One region of the Pseudoalteromonas sp. AWM4_233 genome, then DNA from elsewhere that is predicted to be linked to it. Evidence: predicted binding sites of a transcription regulator. Region 1 holds the regulator's gene; each other region holds the start of a gene.

The links. The regulator sigma-54, encoded in region 1, starts transcription at its own class of promoters, with help from an activator protein. The targets are predictions, from matches to a motif close to GTTGGCACGNNNNTNGNNT.
Region 2: the regulator sigma-54 is predicted to act here: its motif matches at 4,562-4,580, upstream of fliE (flagellar hook-basal body complex protein FliE).
Region 3: the regulator sigma-54 is predicted to act here: its motif matches at 2,007-2,025, upstream of ACXAC4_RS04135 (LPP20 family lipoprotein).

Annotation. Positions count from the first base shown of each region.
Region 1 is NZ_JBSWSZ010000001.1:226,384-233,553, forward strand. Features, by position in the region: gene pmbA (metalloprotease PmbA) at 1-244, shown strand, start outside; gene mgtE (magnesium transporter) at 303-1,661, opposite strand; gene ACXAC4_RS01080 (HPr family phosphocarrier protein) at 1,779-2,054, opposite strand; gene rapZ (RNase adapter RapZ) at 2,058-2,906, opposite strand; gene ptsN (PTS IIA-like nitrogen regulatory protein PtsN) at 2,924-3,376, opposite strand; gene hpf (ribosome hibernation promoting factor) at 3,379-3,666, opposite strand; gene ACXAC4_RS01100 (RNA polymerase factor sigma-54) at 3,695-5,215, opposite strand; gene lptB (LPS export ABC transporter ATP-binding protein) at 5,263-5,988, opposite strand; gene lptA (lipopolysaccharide transport periplasmic protein LptA) at 5,991-6,515, opposite strand; gene lptC (LPS export ABC transporter periplasmic protein LptC) at 6,505-7,059, opposite strand; gene kdsC (3-deoxy-manno-octulosonate-8-phosphatase KdsC) at 7,056-7,170, opposite strand, start outside.
Region 2 is NZ_JBSWSZ010000001.1:979,509-986,678, forward strand. Features, by position in the region: gene ACXAC4_RS04335 (sigma-54 dependent transcriptional regulator) at 1-821, shown strand, start outside; gene ACXAC4_RS04340 (DNA-3-methyladenine glycosylase I) at 917-1,522, opposite strand; gene ACXAC4_RS04345 (sensor histidine kinase) at 1,872-3,008, shown strand; gene ACXAC4_RS04350 (sigma-54-dependent transcriptional regulator) at 3,005-4,414, shown strand; gene fliE (flagellar hook-basal body complex protein FliE) at 4,615-4,953, shown strand; gene fliF (flagellar basal-body MS-ring/collar protein FliF) at 4,975-6,681, shown strand; gene fliG (flagellar motor switch protein FliG) at 6,674-7,170, shown strand, end outside.
Region 3 is NZ_JBSWSZ010000001.1:936,565-943,734, reverse strand. Features, by position in the region: gene flgA (flagellar basal body P-ring formation chaperone FlgA) at 1-663, shown strand, start outside; gene flgM (flagellar biosynthesis anti-sigma factor FlgM) at 731-1,054, shown strand; gene flgN (flagellar export chaperone FlgN) at 1,047-1,475, shown strand; gene ACXAC4_RS04135 (LPP20 family lipoprotein) at 1,506-1,973, opposite strand; gene ACXAC4_RS04130 (flagellar assembly protein T N-terminal domain-containing protein) at 2,081-3,271, shown strand; gene ACXAC4_RS04125 (glutathione peroxidase) at 3,403-4,128, shown strand; tRNA gene ACXAC4_RS04120 (tRNA-Asp) at 4,258-4,334, opposite strand; tRNA gene ACXAC4_RS04115 (tRNA-Asp) at 4,387-4,463, opposite strand; tRNA gene ACXAC4_RS04110 (tRNA-Asp) at 4,492-4,568, opposite strand; tRNA gene ACXAC4_RS04105 (tRNA-Asp) at 4,596-4,672, opposite strand; tRNA gene ACXAC4_RS04100 (tRNA-Asp) at 4,697-4,773, opposite strand; tRNA gene ACXAC4_RS04095 (tRNA-Asp) at 4,812-4,888, opposite strand; tRNA gene ACXAC4_RS04090 (tRNA-Asp) at 4,916-4,992, opposite strand; gene ACXAC4_RS04085 (TIGR03503 family protein) at 5,091-6,455, opposite strand; gene dnaQ (DNA polymerase III subunit epsilon) at 6,468-7,170, opposite strand, start outside.

The DNA.
Region 1 (7,170 bases):
GTTGTTAGTGACAGAATTAATGGGCCAAGGTGTGAATACAGTAACAGGAGATTACTCTCGAGGCGCAGCTGGTTTTTGGGTTGAGCAGGGCGAGATCCAATATCCGGTGAGCGAAATCACCATTGCTGGCAATCTAAAAGACATGTTCATGAATGTGCAGGCCATTGGTGGAGATATTGAAGCGCGTGGTAGTGTACAAACAGGGTCGATATTAATTGAGTCAATGCAGGTCGCAGGGGAATAGGCCTTAATTAAAGTAAAAGCCCGCGATATTGAGCGGGCTTTTTTGTGTTTGGAGGGGTCTAAACTAAGAACCAGGTCGCTGTGCCTAAGAAGGCAAAGATACCCACAATATCTGTGACTGTGGTAAGAACCACACTGCCCGCAAGGGCTGGATCTATGTTCATACGCTTTAAGATGATGGGGATACTGGCACCGGCTATACCGGCTGCAAGTAAGTTCATGAACATAGCAAAGGCGATCACGCCACCGAGTACGAAATCCCACTGCCATATGGCGACAACACCTGCGATTAACAGAGACCAAAGCACACCATTTAGTGCCCCGATGGCGAGCTCTTTACCAAGCAAGAACTTCTGGTTGGTGTTGTTGATATGGCCAAGGGCAATACCACGAATAACTAAAGTTAGGGTTTGGCTACCAGCCACCCCACCCATACTAGGTACAATGCCATTAAGTACCGCTAAAATAGGGAGTATATCTAGTGTACTTTCGAAAAAGCTGGCGACAAAGGCGGCAAGCAAAGCCGTTAAAAGGTTAATGCCAAGCCAGATAGAGCGGCGCTGGCTACTTTTCAAAACCGGTGCGAAGGTATCTTCTTCATCATCTAGACCCGCCATGCTTAACAAGCTGTGTTCAGCGTCTTCACGAATAACGTCTACGATGTCATCAATGGTGATTCGACCAAGCAGTTGTAAGTTATCATCAACAACCGCTGCTGAAATCCAGTTATGACGTTCGAAGAGTTGCGCCACGTCACTTTCATCCATTGAAACGGGAATAGTTTCTTTCTCATCATCCATGAGTTCTGCAACCACTTTATCGGGTGAGTTCGTTAAAAGGGTTGCGACAGGCAGCGCCCCGATAAACTGGTTTTCTTTATCGACGACATATAAATCGTCGGTGCCATCGGGTAACTCGCCTCGTAGGCGTAAATAACGCAGTACCACGTCGAGCGTCACATCAGGTCTAATGGTGACCGTATCTGTGCTCATTAATGCACCCGCAGAGCGCTCTTGATAAGAAAGCGCTTGGGTTGCCCTTGCCCTATCTTGTGCGTCCATTGCGCCGACAACGTCTTGATAGACGTCATCAGGTAAGCTTCTTAGTACTTCACCTAAGTCATCGTCATCCATATCCTCAGTTGCGGCTGCAATGAGCTCTGGATCCATTTGGTTGATAATACCAATACGAACGTCTTCAGATAGCTCTTCGAGTACATCACCTTGAATATCAGGGTCAACTAATTGCCATAGCTGTGTACGCACTTTGTGCGGGGAAGATTCAAGTAGTAATGCGGTGTCGCAGGGGGGAGTTTCAGCCAGAATACGCCTAACCTGAACAAACTGACCATTGTTTATTGCGTGCGTTACTTGTTGTAATTGTTGCAACGTATAGTCTTGTTCTAAGGCTTCTGGCATAGGCAATCCATTTATTAGGTGGTGTGCACCGAGAATAAAGGTTTAGGCAGTTACTGTGGGCGCCTAAAAGAGTGCCTTAAGTTTAACGTAATTTTTGCAGAGTTACCAAGTGCTTGGTTACTCATCTTCATGAAATTTTTGTGCAATTAACTCGCCAATGGCTGTGAGTGCAGGCTGGGCATCTGGACCTTCACAGCACACTCGAAGCTGCTTACCATGACTGCTTTCAAGCATGAGCAAAGCGAGTACACTATCACCAGGAGCTTCTTTGTCATCTTGGTAAAGGGTGATCTGCGCATCAAACTGTTGGGCTAATTGTGCAAGTACTGTGGCTGCGCGTGCATGCAGACCACACTTGTTTTGGATTAGAAAAGTATCTTCTGCCTTAACCATACTTTAGTCTACGTCTTGTTCGCGGTGACGTATTTGCACATTGTTATGAGTTTTAGCAAAGCTTTCACCAATGGTTTGTGCTAGGTAAACAGAGCGGTGTTGTCCGCCAGTACAACCAATTGCAATGGTTAAATAGCTGCGATTATTGCGCTCTAGATGAGGTAACCAAGTCTGGACAAAGGTTTGGATCTGCCACGTGAACTTTTGCACTATGCTGTGGCTTGCCAGATAATCTTTAACTGGTTGATCTAAACCTGTCAGTGGTTTTAGTTCAGGCTCCCAATGCGGGTTTGGTAAAAAGCGCGCATCAAATACATAATCGGCTTGTTTAGGGATCCCATGTTTAAAACCAAAAGATAAGAAAGTAATGATAAGTTGCTTATCTTTTTTGCCAAGGATCTGCTCTCGAATGGTTTCAGCTAGCTGGTGTACACTTAAATCTGTCGTATCGAGCAGCACATCTGCGCGTGTGATTAACACATCGAGTAATTTCTTTTCTTCTTTAATTGCTAAATCAAGCGGCAGGTTATTTAAAGAAAGCGGATGCAATCGGCGTGTTTCTGAAAAGCGTTTGATCAGTGCTTGGTCATCACTATCTAAATAGAACAGCGTGGGATTTGCAAAGCCTGGTAAGTATTCAAGAATATCATTAAATTCTTGTTGCTCTTTTGGCAGGTTACGAACATCGATACTGACGGCTATTTTGTCATAGTTATCAGAAACACTTCTAACCAAAGAAGGAAGGAGATTAACTGGAATGTTATCAACACAATAATAACCTAGGTCTTCCAATACCCTTAAGGCAACGGATTTGCCCGACCCTGAGCGACCACTAATGATGATCAGTTCCATGGATTCCTCTCTGTTAATTAATCTTGAAGTGCAATAAGTTGATAGAGTGCCTCATCGTCTTTTGCGTGACGAAGTTGCTTGCAAAACTCTTTGTTGTTTAGTTTATCAGCAATTGCAGCTAAGGTCTTTAGATGTTCTGCATTATTACCTTCAGGTACAAGCATTGCCAAGAGAATATCGACTGGTCGGTTATCTATTGCGTCAAAATCAATACCGTTTTGATTAGTCACTAAAATGGCAAAAATAGTATCAATGCCTGTAAGGCGGCCATGAGGAATAGCAATACCTTTGCCTATGCCTGTGCTGCCTAGTTTTTCCCGCGTTAGGAATGCATCTAATATTTCGTGGGCGTTATGCTCTGGAAGGTGTTGGCTCGCTAATTCACTGATGTACTCTAGCGCACGTTTTTTGCTATTAAAAAGGACCGCAGCTTTACTGCAGTCCTTGTTGATAATCGAGCTAAGTTTCATGGTTAGTGTCGAGTTAATTTCTCTTTGTGTTTGATAACTTGGCGATCGAGTTTATCAACGAGTTTATCAATGGCTGCGTACATATCAGAGTGTTCATCTGAAGCGAAAATTTCACCGCCATTTAAATGAACGGTAGCTTCGGCTTTTTGTACCAGCTTCTCAACATCTAAGATCACGTGAACGTTATTAATGTGATCAAAATGCCTTTCTAGCTTTGCAAACTTCGTGTTTACATAGTCTCTTAATGAATCTGTAATTTCTACGTGACGACCAGTTAAATTTAGTTGCATAAGCATTTTCCTTCTCTTGGTTTACGTCTTAAATCAAGCTCTTACGCTGATTTGACGGTGGAATAGAGAGTGACTCGCGGTATTTCGCAATTGTACGACGTGCCACTTTGATTCCCTGTTCTGCCAATATATCTGCAATTTTGCTGTCGCTCAATGGCTTAGCTGTATTTTCTGCAGCAATTAGCTTTTTGATCAATGCTCTAATCGCAGTCGATGAGCATTCACCTCCGTTTTCAGTGCTTACGTGACTTGAGAAGAAGTACTTCAACTCAAAAATGCCACGGGGTGTATGCATGTACTTCTGAGTGGTGACACGAGAAATGGTAGACTCGTGCATCTCGACCATCTCAGCAACATCATTCAAAACCATAGGCTTCATTGCCTCAGGTCCATGTTCAAAGAATGCCTGTTGTTGTTGCACAATGCAATTGGTAACTTTCATTAAAGTGTCATTACGGCTTTCTAAGCTCTTAATAAACCATTTTGCTTCTTGTAGGTGAGAGCGAATGAATTGGCTGTCAGTGCTTGATTTTACTGAGCGTGACATTGCCGCATAATGATCATTAACCCTAATTTTAGGCATACATTCAGGGTTTAGCTCAACAACCCAGCGGCCTTTTACTTTTTTCACCGACACATCAGGAATAACATACTCAGATTCTTCACGAATAATGCTGGCGGCAGGTTTAGGATTAAGGCTGTGAATGAGTGTCATCACTTCTTTTAACTCAGGCTCTTTGAGCTTGGTCTTTTTCATGATAGTGCGGTAATCACGGCTGGCCAGCAAATCAATATGCTCGCTTAACACCATTTTTGTTTCAGCTATGAAAGGCGTGTCTGCATCAAACTGATTGAGTTGAATACATAAGCATTCTTGTAATGAGCGAGCGGCAATACCTACAGGGTCAAAGAGTTGAATACGCTTTAATACAGCTTCTACTTCATCGAGTTCAATTAACTCTTCGTCATTGCCTTCATTAATACTTTCTAGGAGTTCTTCGGTACTAACAGTAAGTAAGCCTGCATCATCAACGGCTTCAACAATGGCAACGGCAATGGCTTTATCGGTTGGGCTGAATGGCGTGAGTTCTAATTGCCACATTAAATATTCGTGTAATGTTTCAGTGGTCTCACCCTGATAAACCGTTTCGTCTTCAGGCATAGGGCCGCTACTGGTGCTCGGTGCTGCACTCATGTACTCGTCCCATGTCACATCCATCGCGAGATCGTCACTGACAGTGTCTTTACTCAGTGCTGCATCGCTATCGAGTTCGTAATCGCTGGTCGGTTCATCACCGTGACCATCATCAGTAGAGTTAGAGAGTTGCTCGCTAGAGTCAGTGTCTTTGGTCGCTTTGTCTGAATCATTGCCATCAGTACTTGGCTCTAATTCCGACTCATCTACTTCGAGTAAAGGGTTGCTATCCAGCGCTTCTTGGATCTCTTGCTGTAGATCAAGTGTGCTCAATTGCAGCAAGCGAATTGCTTGTTGCAATTGTGGTGTCATGGTTAGTTGCTGCCCCATGCGCAGCTGTAGCGATTGCCTCATGTATTTCTAACAATCCTTTTTGTTATTTGGATTATGTCTTGCTTTAACTATAGACGGAATTGTTCACCTAGGTAGACGTCTCTTACGGTTTGATCAGCTAAAACTGACTCAGGCGTACCTGACGCGATTAATTCACCATGTGAAACAATATAAGCTTTCTCACAAACATCAAGGGTTTCTCTTACATTGTGATCTGTAATGAGGACACCAATGCCGCGGTTTTTTAAATGCTCAACAATTTTCTTTATATCTAACACCGAAATCGGATCAACGCCAGCAAAAGGCTCATCTAAAAGAATAAATTTAGGGTTTGCGGCTAAAGCGCGAGCAATTTCAACTCGGCGACGCTCACCACCTGATAAAGCCATGCCCTGACTGTCCCGAATATGTTGAATATTAAACTCATCCAGTAAGTCGTCTAAAGTTTGCTCTCTTTGTACTTTATTGAGGTCTTTACGGGTCTCTAAAATAGCCATTAAGTTTTGATAAACAGTCAACTTTCTGAAGATTGAAGACTCTTGAGGCAGATAACCAATGCCCATGCGTGCTCTACTGTGCATAGGTAGCAAAGTGATATCTTCATCATCTATGGTGACTTTGCCTTTATCGCTAGGCACAAGACCAACGATCATGTAAAAACTGGTGGTTTTACCTGCGCCATTAGGACCGAGAAGACCAACAATGCTTCCGGCTTCCACGCTTAGGCTGACATTTTTTACGACTTGGCGGCCTTTGTAGCTTTTTGCTAGGGCTGTGGCAGTTAACACACTCATGCTCATTGACCTTGTTCAGGGTTAGACTTTGATGCTTTTTTCTCTGGTATCAATACCGTGTGTACACGTTGCTGATTTTGTTCGTTTCGCTCAGCACTGATCAGTTGCTTCTCGATGTCATAAATAATCGCTTCAGCTTTTGTACTTTGACCTCCCAGGCTTATTTCAGCTTTGCCTTTGATGGTAAGTAGTCTATTGGCAACGTCATACCTAACTTCTTCTGCGCTGGCGCTTAATACTGTGCCATCCGGTTGCTTTTCGATAAAACGAGCTGGTTTGCCTGTTGCGACTAAAAGCTGCTTGTTTTCACCGAGCTCTTCACGCTGATGTACTTCTAATCTATCGGCATAAATTTCACGGTTGCCATGAATGATTTCAACATTTTCTTCAAAGATACCAATGTTTGTCTTTAATTGTGCTTGCTGCTTACCTGCTTTAATTGATACTTGTGACATAGGTGCTGTTTCAGCCAAAGCAAAGTTAGAAAAGCCGAGTAGTAGCAGTGAAAGAAGTAGTTTATTGGTCATAGTAAATGGTTCGCGTATGGTTAATGAGCTCAATAATTTCAGTATTGAGGTCGGCATTGAGGCCTTGCCCTTTTATATTTAAGTGAGGACCCACAATTTCTACGGGTAGATCTGAGCGCATGGCGCGCTGAGTTATATCTACTTGAATATGGTCTGCGCTGATTTGGTTTATCATAGCACCTTCAGTTAGATTTAGGGCTTTAACATCTCCCTCTAAGATCAGCATGTTATTTTCATATAAAGTGGCTTCATTGGCCGAAAGTTGCCAATTTTGTGGGCCATTAAACAGGGTGAATGTCGGTGATGTAAAATGGCTAAACCCGAGCTGCTGATAAAGCTCCATTTTATTCGCTTCAACTAGGTAATTTCGTATGCCGGCTTCAGAATATTTGGTTTGCTTTAGATCTGTAGCAACATAATCAGGGGTGGCGATGCTCTCTTCTTCGCTGGCACTTTGCTTTTTAGGCTGATCAAAATACGGTGACCATATCCAATACATGGTCAGTGCAAAAATAATTAATAATATGACGCGGTTGACCGTCATGCGCTTGTTCCTGATGTGCCGAGTGTATGACCCTGGCACAACATGAGTAAGTCAGTTAGTTCTCTCACTGCGCCAAATCCACCAGGCAGTAAAGTCGTGTAGTGTGAAAGA
Region 2 (7,170 bases), 750 kb from region 1:
CAGCACGAAAAGGCCGCTTTGAACTCGCTCAAGGTGGTACCTTATTTCTAGACGAAATTGGTGATATGCCATTGCAAATGCAGGTAAAATTGCTTCGAGTGTTGCAAGAGCGTAGTTATGAGCGAGTGGGCGGTACAAAAGCAATTCAGGCTGATGTTCGAATCATCGCAGCGACTCACAGAAATTTAGAAACCATGATAGAAGGTGGCAAGTTTCGTGAAGACTTATTTTACCGTTTAAATGTTTTCCCAATCGAAAATCCTTCTTTGCATGAGCGCGCAGATGATATTCCACTGCTATTAAATGAGCTTATGCGCCGCGTGCATGAGCAAAGTGGTAGCACAGCTAAGTTTACAGAGCGTGCAATTGAGAGTCTTAAAGCCCACCCTTGGCCTGGTAATATTCGAGAGTTGGCTAACCTTGTTGAGCGTATGGTGATTATGTTTCCTGAAAAGGTGGTCGATGTCACTGACTTGCCGACTAAGTATCGTCATATTGAAGTTGAGGCGTTTGAACCAGAGTACCCTGAAGAATTGCTTGAGAAGGATGCATTTAACGAATTATTTAGTAGTGGCTTTAGCGACTATGATGAAGAGTCGGTTGAGTTTGACTCTGGGTTCGATGACTCTGCAAATCAGTTTGGCCTGTTGCCAGATGAAGGTATTGAATTAAAAGAGTACTTGGCTGAATTAGAAGTGAGTTTAATTACGCAAGCTTTAGAGCGAAACGACTACGTGGTGGCCCGTGCAGCGGAAATACTAGGTGTACGTCGTACAACGCTCGTAGAAAAAATGAAAAAATATAATTTAAATAAAGACTAAACCAACTACCCATAGATATTGGTAACTGAGCCAGTGAATTATAGTAAAAAGCGCGTTCAATACGCGCTTTCTTATTTTCTTAAATCTTCTGTCTTTTACCTAAGTTCTTTTGCAAAGTCTTTATCGCAGCATAGATCAATGATTTCTTGCTTTCGAAAGCAGGCATTATCGTGATCGTTGACCATACCACAAGCCTGCATATGGGCATAAACGGTGGTTGGGCCTAAAAACTTAAATCCACGTTTCTTTAAATCTTTTGCAAATTTTTCACTGATCTCGCTGGTGGCTGGGTAATCTTCTCGGCTATGTATTTGATTCACGATCGGCTTATTGTTAACAAACTGCCATTGGTATTTCGCGAAGCTACCAAACTCTTGCTGTATCTTTATAAATGCCTTGGCATTGTTGATAGTCGCGGCAATTTTTAATTTATTGCGAACTATGCTTGGATCAGCCATTAAACTTTCTATATCTTCACCTGTCATAGCTGCAACTTTATTGACGTCAAAATTCTTAAAAGCAGCTCTGTAGCCATCGCGCTTTTTTAAAATAGTGTACCAACTCAGTCCTGCTTGCGCTGATTCAAGGGTGATAAACTCGAAAAGTTTTTGGTCGTCAAATACTGGGATACCCCATTCTTCATCGTGATAAGCAACGTAATCTGGTTTTGTTTCGTCTAGCCAAAGGCAGCGTGTGCACATTTTTTGTATCTCTGTTGGTTGATATCAATCCTCAATAATACTTAATCATTTTGAGGGGCTAAAACTGACGCTAGCTTTGTTGAAAATTTCTCATTTAGAACAACTAAATAGCAAAATTTTCGCCTTGCTATCGACAAATTTTACTTACCTCAAAATAGATAACTTAATTAAGAGGATTGGTATGAGTATAAAAAGAGTATATATAAGGCTGTATAAAAAAACAGTGTCAAAAATGTAACACTTAATAAATTGAGTTTTAAAGTCAGGTTAACCATTGAAAATAATAGCTTTTTAATTTTGGCACATAACCTGCTTTGTTGGGTTAGTTTAAAGTTTTGAGATTAACGTTATGGCACTAGCACAATTAGCCCAGACATCACATTTATCTCCAGTAACGCCTCTAAGTCGTCGACCTGATTTAGAGTTTAACCCATGTTTACTGCAGGAGGCTTATGTGGGGGAATTAAGCGACTTACGCCAACAAGCAAGTTGGTTAAGTCATCTAGTTGATACTATGCCTGCTGGCGTTGTGGTACTCGATGGTCAAGGTATGATTGCCAAAGCAAATCAAATTGCCATTGATATGTTGGGCGAGCCGCTAGAAGGTGAGAAATGGTTTAATATCATTCAGCGCTCTTTTAGCCCACAACAAGACGATGGACACGAAGTGTCATTGCGAGACGGTCGTTTGATCAAGCTTGATATTACTGCACTTGCACCAGAGCCGGGTCAATTAATTCTAATGACCGACCTAACAGAAACCCGTCGTTTACAGAAACGTATGGCGCACATGCAGCGTTTGAGCTCTCTAGGTAAAATGGTTGCATCGTTAGCGCACCAAGTTAGAACGCCACTTTCGGCAGCTATGCTGTATGCAGCTAATTTAGGTAGTAATAAAGTGCCTGAAGCATCTCGTTCACGCTTTCATGAAAAACTGATGTCTAGATTGAAAGATCTCGAATCGCAAGTAAACGATATGTTGCTGTTTGCAAAAAGCGGTGAGCAGCAAGTGATCGAAAAAGTGTCTATGCAGCAACTGCTTAGTGAAGTGAAAGCGGGTGCAGATGCCATGGTGGCGATGAATAGTAGTGAGCTTGAAGTAAATTTACCAGAACCAGACATTGAGATTTTAGGTAATAAAACAGCGCTCGCCAGTGCCATCCAAAACTTAATTCACAACAGTATTCAAGTGATTGGCAAACATGCCCACATCACATTAAGTGCAGCGCGTGATGAAGAGTCAGACAGAGTCAGAATTTCAGTGTCTGACAATGGCCCTGGTATCGATTTAGCGCTGTCAGAAAAAATATTTGAACCTTTCTTTACCACAAAAAGCCAAGGCACAGGCCTAGGTTTAGCGGTTGTTAGCTCAGTGGCTAACTCACACAAAGGTAAAGTAGAAGTCACCAATAATGAACACGGCGGGGCATGTTTTAGTTTATTACTGCCAATTTCATTCAGTACAAAGCAATTGGAGGTTGTATGAGTCATTCAATTTTAGTTGTTGAAGATGATGCAGGATTAAGAGAAGCATTAATCGATACACTTCAACTTTCAGGTTTTGATACGGTTGAGGCGAGCTCTGCCGAAGAAGCGGTGATGCTTTTGAAAAAGCAAACCTTCTCGATTGTGGTCAGCGATGTACAAATGGGCGCAATGAGTGGTTTGGATTTACTTAAAACCATTAAGCTTAACTACCCAGATTTGCCTGTGCTGATGATGACGGCTTATGCAACTATTGACGATGCAGTAGAGGCCATGCGTTTAGGTGCTATTGATTACATGGCAAAACCGTTCGCGCCAGAAGTACTTCTGAATATGGTTAGTCGTTATATGCCGGCAAAAGAAAAAGAAACAGAGGGCCCTGTGGTTGCTGATCCACAAAGTCTGCAATTACTTGAACTTGCCAATAAAGTCGCTAAATCTGATGCAAGCGTTATGGTGCTAGGGCCAAGTGGTTCGGGTAAAGAAGTATTGGCTCGATTCATTCACGATAAATCAGAGCGCAAAGATGAAGCCTTTGTAGCCATCAATTGTGCGGCTATTCCTGAAAATATGCTTGAAGCTACTTTGTTTGGGTATGAAAAAGGTGCGTTCACAGGTGCTATTCAAGCATGTCCGGGTAAATTCGAACAAGCACAAAAAGGCACCATTTTATTGGATGAAATCACCGAAATGGATTTAGGTTTACAAGCAAAGCTACTTCGCGTGTTGCAAGAGCGAGAAGTTGAGCGACTTGGTGGCAGAAAAACCATCGACTTAGACGTCAGAGTTTTGGCGACCAGTAACCGTGAACTTAAAGAAGCGGTGGCTGAAGGTAAGTTCAGAGAAGATTTATATTACCGCTTGAATGTTTTTCCTCTGATGTGGCTGCCACTGAATGAGCGCCCAGGTGATATCGTAGTGTTAGCTGAGCACTTGTTAGTAAGACATACCAGCAAAGCAGGTAAGCCAGCAGTGCAATTAAGTGATAGTGCAAAGCAAAAGTTATTATCACATTCTTGGCCTGGTAATGTCAGAGAGCTTGATAATGTGGTTCAACGTGCTTTGATCTTGCAGCAAGGCGATACTGTACATGGTGAAGATATTTTTATTGAAAATTACCAACCAAACTTAGTAACTACAAGAGCAACGAATATGGAAGTGGCGCCACAGATCAATGTGGAGCAACAGTCGCGACATGTTGAGCCTGAAATCAGCGACATAGAAAATTATGATGCTGCAAATTATAAAGCGACTTTACAAGATAAAGAGCATCAAATTATTTTAGATACGCTTCATAAGTGTAATGGTAAGCGTAAAGACGTTGCAGAGGTACTGGGTATGAGCCCAAGAACTTTACGTTATAAGTTGGCAAAAATGCGTGATATGGGGATCTCATTACCAGCATAACTTTTCTTCTCTATAAGAGGTCAAAATCTTGGCCTCTTTATTATACCTTGCCTCAAAATAGATCGCTTAATTAAGAGAGTTGGTATTATTGTCAAAAAGTCGACTCACATTATATTAACTTAACACACTGAAAATAAAGGGGTAATTTGTGGCACACTTTGTGCTTTTACAAGTTATATGTTTTTATTGGAGTGGGTGTTATGAAAATCCAACCAAACTCTCTTTATCAAGAAATGCAGTCTCTAGCAGTAGAGGCAACGAGAAATACCATTAAAACCAATGAAGTTGCAGTGCAAAAAACCGCGGCGACTTCTTCAGCGCAATTTGGCGATTTGCTGTCAGACGCAATCAATACGGTAAATGGTTTACAAAAAGATGCTAAATCAAAAGTAACGGCACTAGAGATGGGTGATAGAAGTGTTTCACTTGCCGAAGTCATGATAGCATCACAAAAATCATCAGTGGCTTTCGAAGCAACGGTACAAGTGAGAAATAAACTTGTAGAATCTTATAAAGAAATCATGAATATGCCAGTTTAATCTGGGTAGTGGAGTAGCACCGTGGCAACGAATCAATCAACCGATCTGACTTTAACCGATGGCACTGCTGGCGCTGGCTCTGAAGAGCAGCAAGAGCAAAAGTCGGGATATTTGAGCGCATTAAGTGGCGTTGATATGCTTCGCCAGGTGACTATTATCATTGCTTTAGCTATTTGTTTGGCAATAGCAATTGCGATTATCATTTGGGCACGCCAACCTGATATGCGCCCACTGGGCCAGTACCCAACCGAAGAGTTAGTCCAGACTCTAGACTTTCTAGATGCTCAAAAAATTGATTATGAGCTGGAAGGCAACACCATCATGGTTGCCGAAACCGATTACCAAACCATAAAACTACAAATGGCCCGTGATGGTTTCACACAAGCGCCAAGCTCTGGCACAGATATTCTGATGCAAGACATGGGCTTTGGTGTGAGTCAGCGCCTAGAGCGTGAGCGCCTCAAGCATAGTCGAGAACAGCAATTAGCTCGTACCATAGAAGAGCTGCAAGATATCAACCGTGCCAAAGTTTTGTTGGCTATTCCCAAAGAAAATGTATTTGCGCGTCGCGAGAAAAAGCCGTCAGCTACCGTGGTTATTACTCTAAAGCGTGGCAGAACGCTTGGCGGTGAAGAAGTTGATTCGATTGTAGATATCGTGGCTTCAGCAGTGCAAGGTTTAGAACCAGCTCGTGTTACCGTCACAGATCAAAACGGTCGTTTGTTAAATTCAGGTTCGCAAGACTCTCTGGCTGCACGCTCGCGTAAAGAGTACGAAATTGAACGTAAGCGTGAACAAGAATATTTAGAAAAAATTGATAGCATCCTTATTCCTGTTGTTGGCCTCGGTAAGTATACCGCACAAGTAGATTTAACTATGGACTTTAGCGCAGTTGAAGAAACACAGAAACGCTATAATCCAGACTTACCTGCTGTACGCAGCGAAACGACTTTCGAAGAAAGCAACATCGGTGGTATTACCGCAGGTATTCCTGGCGCGCTATCGAACCAACCACCAGTTAATTCAAATATTCCTGAGATTGCAGGTGGCGCTAACGGTCAAGGGTCATCGCCTTCTCGTTCACAAAAAGAAGCCACTCGTAACTATGAATTAGATACAACTATTAGCCACAAGCGTCAGCAAACAGGGGTTATTCGTCGCATCAGCGTGTCTGTGGCAGTGGATTATCTGCCAAAAGCAGATGAAGAAGGCAATATGACAATGGCACCACGTAGCCAAGAGGAGTTGATGAATATTCGTCGTCTACTTCAAGGCGGTGTGGGCTTTGATATGCAACGTGGTGATGCGCTAGAAGTCGTAACTGTCCCGTTTGTTCGTGAAGATATCATTGAGCAAGCTGATCTGCCTCTGTGGGAACAAGATTGGTTTATGAAAACAATCCGTCTTGCGCTTGGTGCATTGGTTATTATCGTGCTTATTCTAGCGGTTGTTCGTCCGATGCTGAAACGCCTGATTGACCCAGATGACACACTAGAAGACTTTGATGAAGATGCGTTAACAACCGGCGTAGACTTAGGTGATAGCACATTAGATATGCTGAACAATGAGTTTGATTCATCAGCAGTTGGCTTCTCATCAGATGGTACTTTACAATTACCAGACTTACACGGCGACGAAGACTTACTGAAAGCAGTAAGAGCGCTTGTAGCCAATGAACCAGAATTATCATCACAAGTTGTGAAAGCGTGGTTAACGGAAGATGAGTAACGAAGAAGAACAAAAACAGCTCCCAGCAGCTTTTGATGTTGAGAAACTCGATGGGGTTGATAAAGCCGCCATCTTATTACTGAGCTTAACTGAAGAAGATGCTGCACAAATTTTAAAACATCTTGAGCCAAAACAAGTGCAGAAGGTCGGTATGGCTATGGCAGCCTTAGACGATCTTTCACAAGCTAAGATCAGTGCGGTTCATAACCTATTTATTGAGCAGATCCAAAGCTTCAGTACCATAGGTTTCCAATCTGAAGACTTTATTAAAAAAGCACTTACGGCTGCACTTGGTGAAGATAAAGCGGCAAGCCTAATTGACCAAATTGTCATGGGTTCTGGAGCGAAAGGTCTAGACTCATTGAAATGGATGGACTCAAAGCAAGTTGCCAATATTATTCGTAACGAGCACCCGCAGATCCAAACCATCGTATTAAGTTATTTAGAGCCAGAACAGTCCGCCGAAATTTTGTCGCAATTCCCTGAAAA
Region 3 (7,170 bases), 710 kb from region 1:
ATGGCTTGTTTTCTAGCCAGCTACATGAGCCAAGCACAAATTTATACGAACACCAACTTAGAAATGGGGGCTGAAAGGTTTATTACTCAACAAATTGAGCTAAACCCTGATATCAAAACAAACATTAAAGCATTACCATTAGATGCTCGGTTGTCTAAACGTGCGTGTGAGAGCCCTTTATCATACTCAACCAATGCCATACCGCCTTTTAACCGACAAGTTACTGTAAAAGTAAAATGTGGAGACATATCTGGCTGGACTCAATTTGTGCATGTAAGAATTGAAGAACTTCATCCTGTGATCGTTACGACTCAGGCCATTAACAAAGGAGAGCTAATTACCAGAGAATCTATCAGCATTGAATTTAAACCTAAACATTTTGTCAGGGCCAGTAATTTAGATACTGAACGATATCTACTTGGTAGTAGAAGTAAAAGAGTAATTAGAGCAGGTACCGCCATTGGACTCCATCATATCTGCATGGTTTGCAAAGGCGACAACGTCACTATTTATGCTAAAACTCGCACTTTGACGATAAAAACTACTGGCGTTGCACTCCAAGATGGGAACATTGGTGAGCAAATAAGAGTTAAAAATCAAAAGTCTGGAAAAACTATCTCAGCAAGAGTAAAAGATGTAGAATCTGTAGAGGTTAATATTTAATTTTTTTGCTAAAGTTATACACTAATAGGCCGATAGTAAGGCATGAGTAATTTTAGGGTCAATTATCATGGTTAATAATGTAAAAGGGCAACCTCAGTCCAACAGCACGCTTAATAATATTAAGCAACAAAAAGCTGAATTACAAAAATCGGATGCTAATCAAGCAGCTGTTGTAGCTAAAGCTCCCCAGAAGGCTGCAACTGATTCTGTAAGTTTAACGCCGCAAGCACAACAACTTAAGAGCTTGCAAGAAAAAGCACAGCAGCAACCAGCTTTTGACAGTAAAAAGGTTGAAGAGCTTAAAAAAGCGATAAGCGAAGGTAAGTATCAAGTCGATGCTGAAAAGCTTGCAAAGAATATTGCCGCATTCGAGTTTGATGTGTATGGATGATCAAATTAATCTTTGTCATCACAAGTTAGAAAATCAGATACAGCATCTAAACGCTTTGACCCAGCTCTTAGATGCTGAGCTAGAATGTCTTGCCAGCAAAAAGGGCGATGGCCTTAAAGACATCGCTCGTGAAAAACTTACTCTTCTCAATTCCATTCAAAAACTAGATAAAGAAATTTCAGGCTTTAACAAAGATATTTTTCAAATCGAACAAATTACACCTTTAACCAACGCAGTTAACTCTTTGCTTTTAAAGTGTAAGAAACAAAATGATGTTAACGCCCAAGCCGCCCATCAAGCTCAGCTTGCGGTACGAGAATTAAAAGACATAATTATCGGTGCGCCTACCTCCATCACATACGGACAAGATGGTGGGGTCGTCAGCGCGAACTCTGAGTTAGTTAAAAACCTCAAAGCCTAATTCTTAAAAAGTGAAATACCACTTACTTTATTAGTAGTAAATCACTCGCTTTACTTTTCTTGGTTTTATAGCACTAATGTATAATTCATGTACTTTTTTCATATCTAGCTCTAATTCTGTCGCGTATGTATCACCGACAGAGTAAGTTTTCACTATTTTAGCACCTTTAATTAAACCGCCGACTTTACTCGATAACCCATCTGTTTGCGCAATTGCCCCTTTTACAGTCATCGTTGATGTGAGCTTTTGACCGTGTACTTGCTCAGCTAGTTCTCTATATGCTTCTAATTTAGACACTTTAATTGCCATCAGCATCTTTTGCGCATCCGATTCACCTGGCTGATTGCTTAAAGGCGCATACCCTACAGCTCGTAAAACAGGATAGTAATCCGGCTCTTCGTAGGTATACTCTATATGTTTATCAAATACTGAACTACAGCCAGTAATTAGAATAGAACATGTTACCAATGATGAATAAAAAACGTTTTTCGCTTTCATAATAAACACACCAAATTAAAGTCTGCTAATTCAATGCATTTTTCACGCCAACAAAGCTGGTACGTCTATTGCTTTTGATCTTTTAAGCAAATCAGTTTGGAATAGAGATGATGAAACATATTCTGATAATTGTACTACTTGTATTCTGCGCTCATGTAAAAGCGGAATGGTTTGAGGTAGTCGGTTATGGCGGCATAGTTGATGGTGATACGTCTTCAGCAAGACAAATGGCTGTCAAAGATGCGATCACCCAAGCTTTGATATTCTCTGGGGCTACGGTGTCTAGCGTTCAAACAGTTGCCGATGGTGTTCTCGAGCAAGATGAATTAAAGATCAAAACCCATGGTCAGATACAACATGTGAACTTAATAAATGAACAACAACAAGGCGAACAATACTCTGTCACGCTACATCTAGATATTATTCCTCAGCAAGCACAGTGTCTTGAGTCAAAATTTAATAAACAGATTACTGTCACACAAAGCCAATTGACACACCCAGATCAAGCTAGGCTAGGTCAAATTTTTGACATACCCAAAGCCAGTTCACAGCGTTTATTTAATACTTTAAACGAACGAAATTTAGGCGTAAAAATGATCCCATATATTGATCGAAAACTAGATGTCAGGGCATTCTTTGCACAACAGTTTGAATATAACGCCAACTTAATTGACACGTTAAGTCGCAGTAGTAACAGTCAGTATGTGTTGCTGAGTCAAATAACAGATATTTCTCAAGGCAGAAAAATGAACAACGATTACGCATTTTGGGAAAGTGAAGCCTTTATGCGCAACTTTAAAATTGATTTTGCGCTATTTGATTCACAAACAAATGATCAAGTCTGGTCTCAGCATTACAGCACTCAGGGTATTTGGCCACATAAAAAAACTCAGATTGTGAATGTAAATAGTGAGGAGTTTTGGCGAACCGATTATGGTCAAAAGATTCAAACTATTTACAATAAGGTGAGTCAAGATTTGAACACCGCTGTAAGTTGTCTTAAGACAACAGGTAAAATATTAATGATCGACTCTGATAGAGTGGTGATTAACTTAGGACAAAGCCATGGGCTTGAAGCGGGGCAAGTACTTTCAATCCTTCACAGAAGCAATTTGACTGCGGCAAATGGTATGCAGTTTTCACATCATATTCAAACCATTGAACAAGTTGTAGTAGAGCAAGTGAATGCGCAAAGTGCCATCGCTAGAAACTTAAGTGACAGGCCTTTGAGTAATATTCAGCTTAATGACGTCATTAAGGTGGTTGTTAAAGAGCCTGAATCATTCACGTTAAAATAACTTCATATACCCACAATTCAAGCAATAAGATAAGGGTAATCTAGTTTTTAGATTGCCCTTATTTGTTTTACTTACTTTAATCTAAATGTGCATTATAGATAATAAGGGCATTCAACTATGAGGAAATTAATATGCTAGAAAATCGTGAAGGACAAACTGTACCCTCTGTATCATTTCCTGTGAGAATTGGTAATGATTGGCATACCGTCACAACAGAGCAACTTTTTAAAGGCAAGACAGTCGTAGTATTCTCCTTACCAGGCGCTTTTACTCCAACCTGTTCATCGACACACTTACCACGTTATAACGAGCTGGCAAATGCATTCAAACAAAATAGCGTTGATGACATAATTTGTTTATCAGTCAACGATACCTTTGTTATGAACGCCTGGGCGAAAGATCAAGAAGCTGACAACATCACCCTACTCCCTGATGGTAATGGAGAGTTCACGGACGGGATGGGCATGCTTGTCGATAAGGCTGACTTAGGCTTTGGTAAACGAAGCTGGCGTTACTCTATGCTGGTTAAAGATGGTGTTATTGAAAAAATGTTCATTGAGCCTGATGTACCTGGAGATCCTTTCGAAGTTTCGGATGCCGATACCATGCTTGATTACATCAACCCAGAGTGTGAAAAGCCTCAGCCTGTGAGCTTGTTTACCAAACCTGGATGTGGCTATTGTGAGAAAGCTAAAGCACACCTGATCAGTAAAGGCATCCAATTCGAAGAGATTGTATTAGGCCGTGACGCTAGCCTAACAAGTTTGAAAGCGATTTCAGGCCAAGAAACAGTGCCGCAAGCATTTATCTCTGGAAACTATATTGGTGACTCAGAAGCGATACTGTCGCATTTCTGATGACTAGTTCAAGCTGTTGATAATACTCTATTAAGCAAATTAAATTAAGCTAAAGATAACAAGGAAGTTATTTTGCTGCGATTAAATATAGAAGTTTAGGGTAGTAGTGATATGAATAATCAAAATGAGTGGCGGAGTGGACGGGACTCGAACCCGCGACCCCCGGCGTGACAGGCCGGTATTCTAACCAACTGAACTACCACTCCGCAGTGGTGGGTATTTATAGAGCCAGTTCTGGTGTGACTCTTAGATATCTAATGGCGGAGTGGACGGGACTCGAACCCGCGACCCCCGGCGTGACAGGCCGGTATTCTAACCAACTGAACTACCACTCCGCAGAGATATCTTATTTTTCATTTGCATTGGCGGAGTGGACGGGACTCGAACCCGCGACCCCCGGCGTGACAGGCCGGTATTCTAACCAACTGAACTACCACTCCACGAGCAAATAATTTCGATTAAAACGTTGGCGGAGTGGACGGGACTCGAACCCGCGACCCCCGGCGTGACAGGCCGGTATTCTAACCAACTGAACTACCACTCCACTGAGTTTTAATCTTTCCCTAATTGGCGGAGTGGACGGGACTCGAACCCGCGACCCCCGGCGTGACAGGCCGGTATTCTAACCAACTGAACTACCACTCCACACTTAGGAAAGGGTGCCTAAAGGCATTTTGTAAGATTGGCGGAGTGGACGGGACTCGAACCCGCGACCCCCGGCGTGACAGGCCGGTATTCTAACCAACTGAACTACCACTCCAGCGCGACTTACAAATTTTAGAATAATTGGCGGAGTGGACGGGACTCGAACCCGCGACCCCCGGCGTGACAGGCCGGTATTCTAACCAACTGAACTACCACTCCGCTTCATTCTTGTTGTCAGGTTGCTCCCTGACAGCGGCGTGAATAATACGAATCGACCTGTTTAGAGTCAACTGTTTTTTTTAAAAAAACTGTCTTTTTTAGTCTCCATCCATAGAAAGGTTCAAAATATCACCTGATTTGTTATTTTTTGAACCATTCGTATCATTTGCGTTATCTTTGTCGCCACCCTGTTCTGTTGTCGACTGCTTTTTCTTGAATGACGGTAATTTAATTTTCAGCTTAATTGGCTTCTTCTGAACAAAGATTCTGATCACCAACCAACCAATTAACATCACAAAAATATTTCCAACTGCGATAATGCCTATTAAAGCGCCGGTACTCAATGATGGTTCAGGCTCTGGGGGAGGCAATTTAGCAAGTAAAGGGTTTATTTTGGGCGCTTGTAACTCAGGCACCTTCTCAATTGGCCTTTCAATCTCAAAGTTATACATAGGTAACTTGGCCATAAACTCCCGACCATTGATATTTTCACCGAAAACAGAAAACTCGATTTGATAGCGACCCCAATCGTAATTACTCACTTCTAATTTGCGGTAAAGACGTGCTTCTGGGTTAATCGTAAAAATTTGCTCTTCCCCATTTGGATAAAAGATCTTGCCTTGAAAAATAACTGTTTCAGGTTTAATGATATTTTGATCTAACTTAATCAACAGTTCATGACTGGCTGTAGCATTACTGGCGAGCGTCAAATCAAACTCAAAGGGGGGCTCTGCAATAACGATAGGCGCTTGTACCACCCTTCGTTTCAGAATGGGCGTTTCAATATAGAACTCTGGTTGCCACTCACCGGCAGGAAAAACAAGTTTAAATTCTCCGGTAAAAATACCGTCCATCGGTCTTTCATCAAATTCGCGACCATCATCTTTGAATTCGGTCACACTTTGTGTGCCAGCCCCAAAATTGTCATATTGATCATTGTTAGTACTCACGAACTCGACGATTAGGCTGACCACATCTCGAAAATAGCCGACATCGATAGGCTTATCATCGTTCGTTACTTGACCTGTCACTTTGAGAGTTTCTCCCCTAAACATCAGCTTAGGTAATGGCTCTACCGCCAGCTCAATGTCACCTAACACCATAATTCGGCTATCGGGTTGCACTCTACCTATTACCTGCCAAGGACCTGGCGTTGGGTTTTCTATGGTAATAAGGTCATAGCTTGCTTCATCGTACCACTCTAGCATTTCATCTTTCATAGCATGATGCGCGTAATATTTACTGCCATCAGGCTTAACTAAGATAACCGCTGGGGAGCCTGGCTTTCGAAAGAAAAGCAGTGTAATTTTTTCGACTTTATGATCAATACGGAAGCGGTTATCTAATAGCGGCACTTCATTTACTTTGCGATTATTCTTCAACAACGTAATCGACGGGGTTGTTGTGAGTGCAATACATTCATGAACAAACAATAAGAGCAGCACTAACAATAATCGCTTCATATAAAATTTACCTTAATTTTGTTGCCAAAGAGTCTCGCCATTTTTATTAACGACTTTCAGCCTTTCTTCATGCTCTATTACTTCATCGGCAGAAGCTTTAACAACTTTAAGTGCCGGACGGTTATCAGCCAAACGTCTAATACTGGTGTTATCAGTTTGCGATGTGTCTTCGGTATTATTCGCCAAGTTCATTTTTACTTGACCACCCGTCATCGCTAAATAAACATCAGCTAAAATCTCGGAATCCAGTAATGCGCCGTGCAGGGTACGTTTTGAATTATCGATGTCATAACGTCGGCACAATGCATCTAAGCTATTCTTCTGACCTGGGTGCAGATTTCTCGCCATAACAAGCGTATCAAGCACTTCGCAATAGTCATGAGTGTTAGGATAACCTTGCTGTAACAGCGCAAATTCATTATCCATAAAGCCAACGTCGAACGGCGCGTTATGAATAATGAGCTCTGCGCCCTTGATATATTCGAAGAACTCTTGTGCTACTTGATGATAAAGCGGCTTATCTCTGAGAAATTCATTGGTAATACCGTGGACATCGATTGCCTCATCTTCAATATCACGCTGAGGGTTGATGTACACATGAAAGTTATTTCCTGTTAAACGGCGATTAATGAGTTCAACACACCCAATTTCAATGATCCTATGCCCTGCTTTCGGATCGATACCTGTGGTTTCAGTATCCAGGACTATTTGTCTC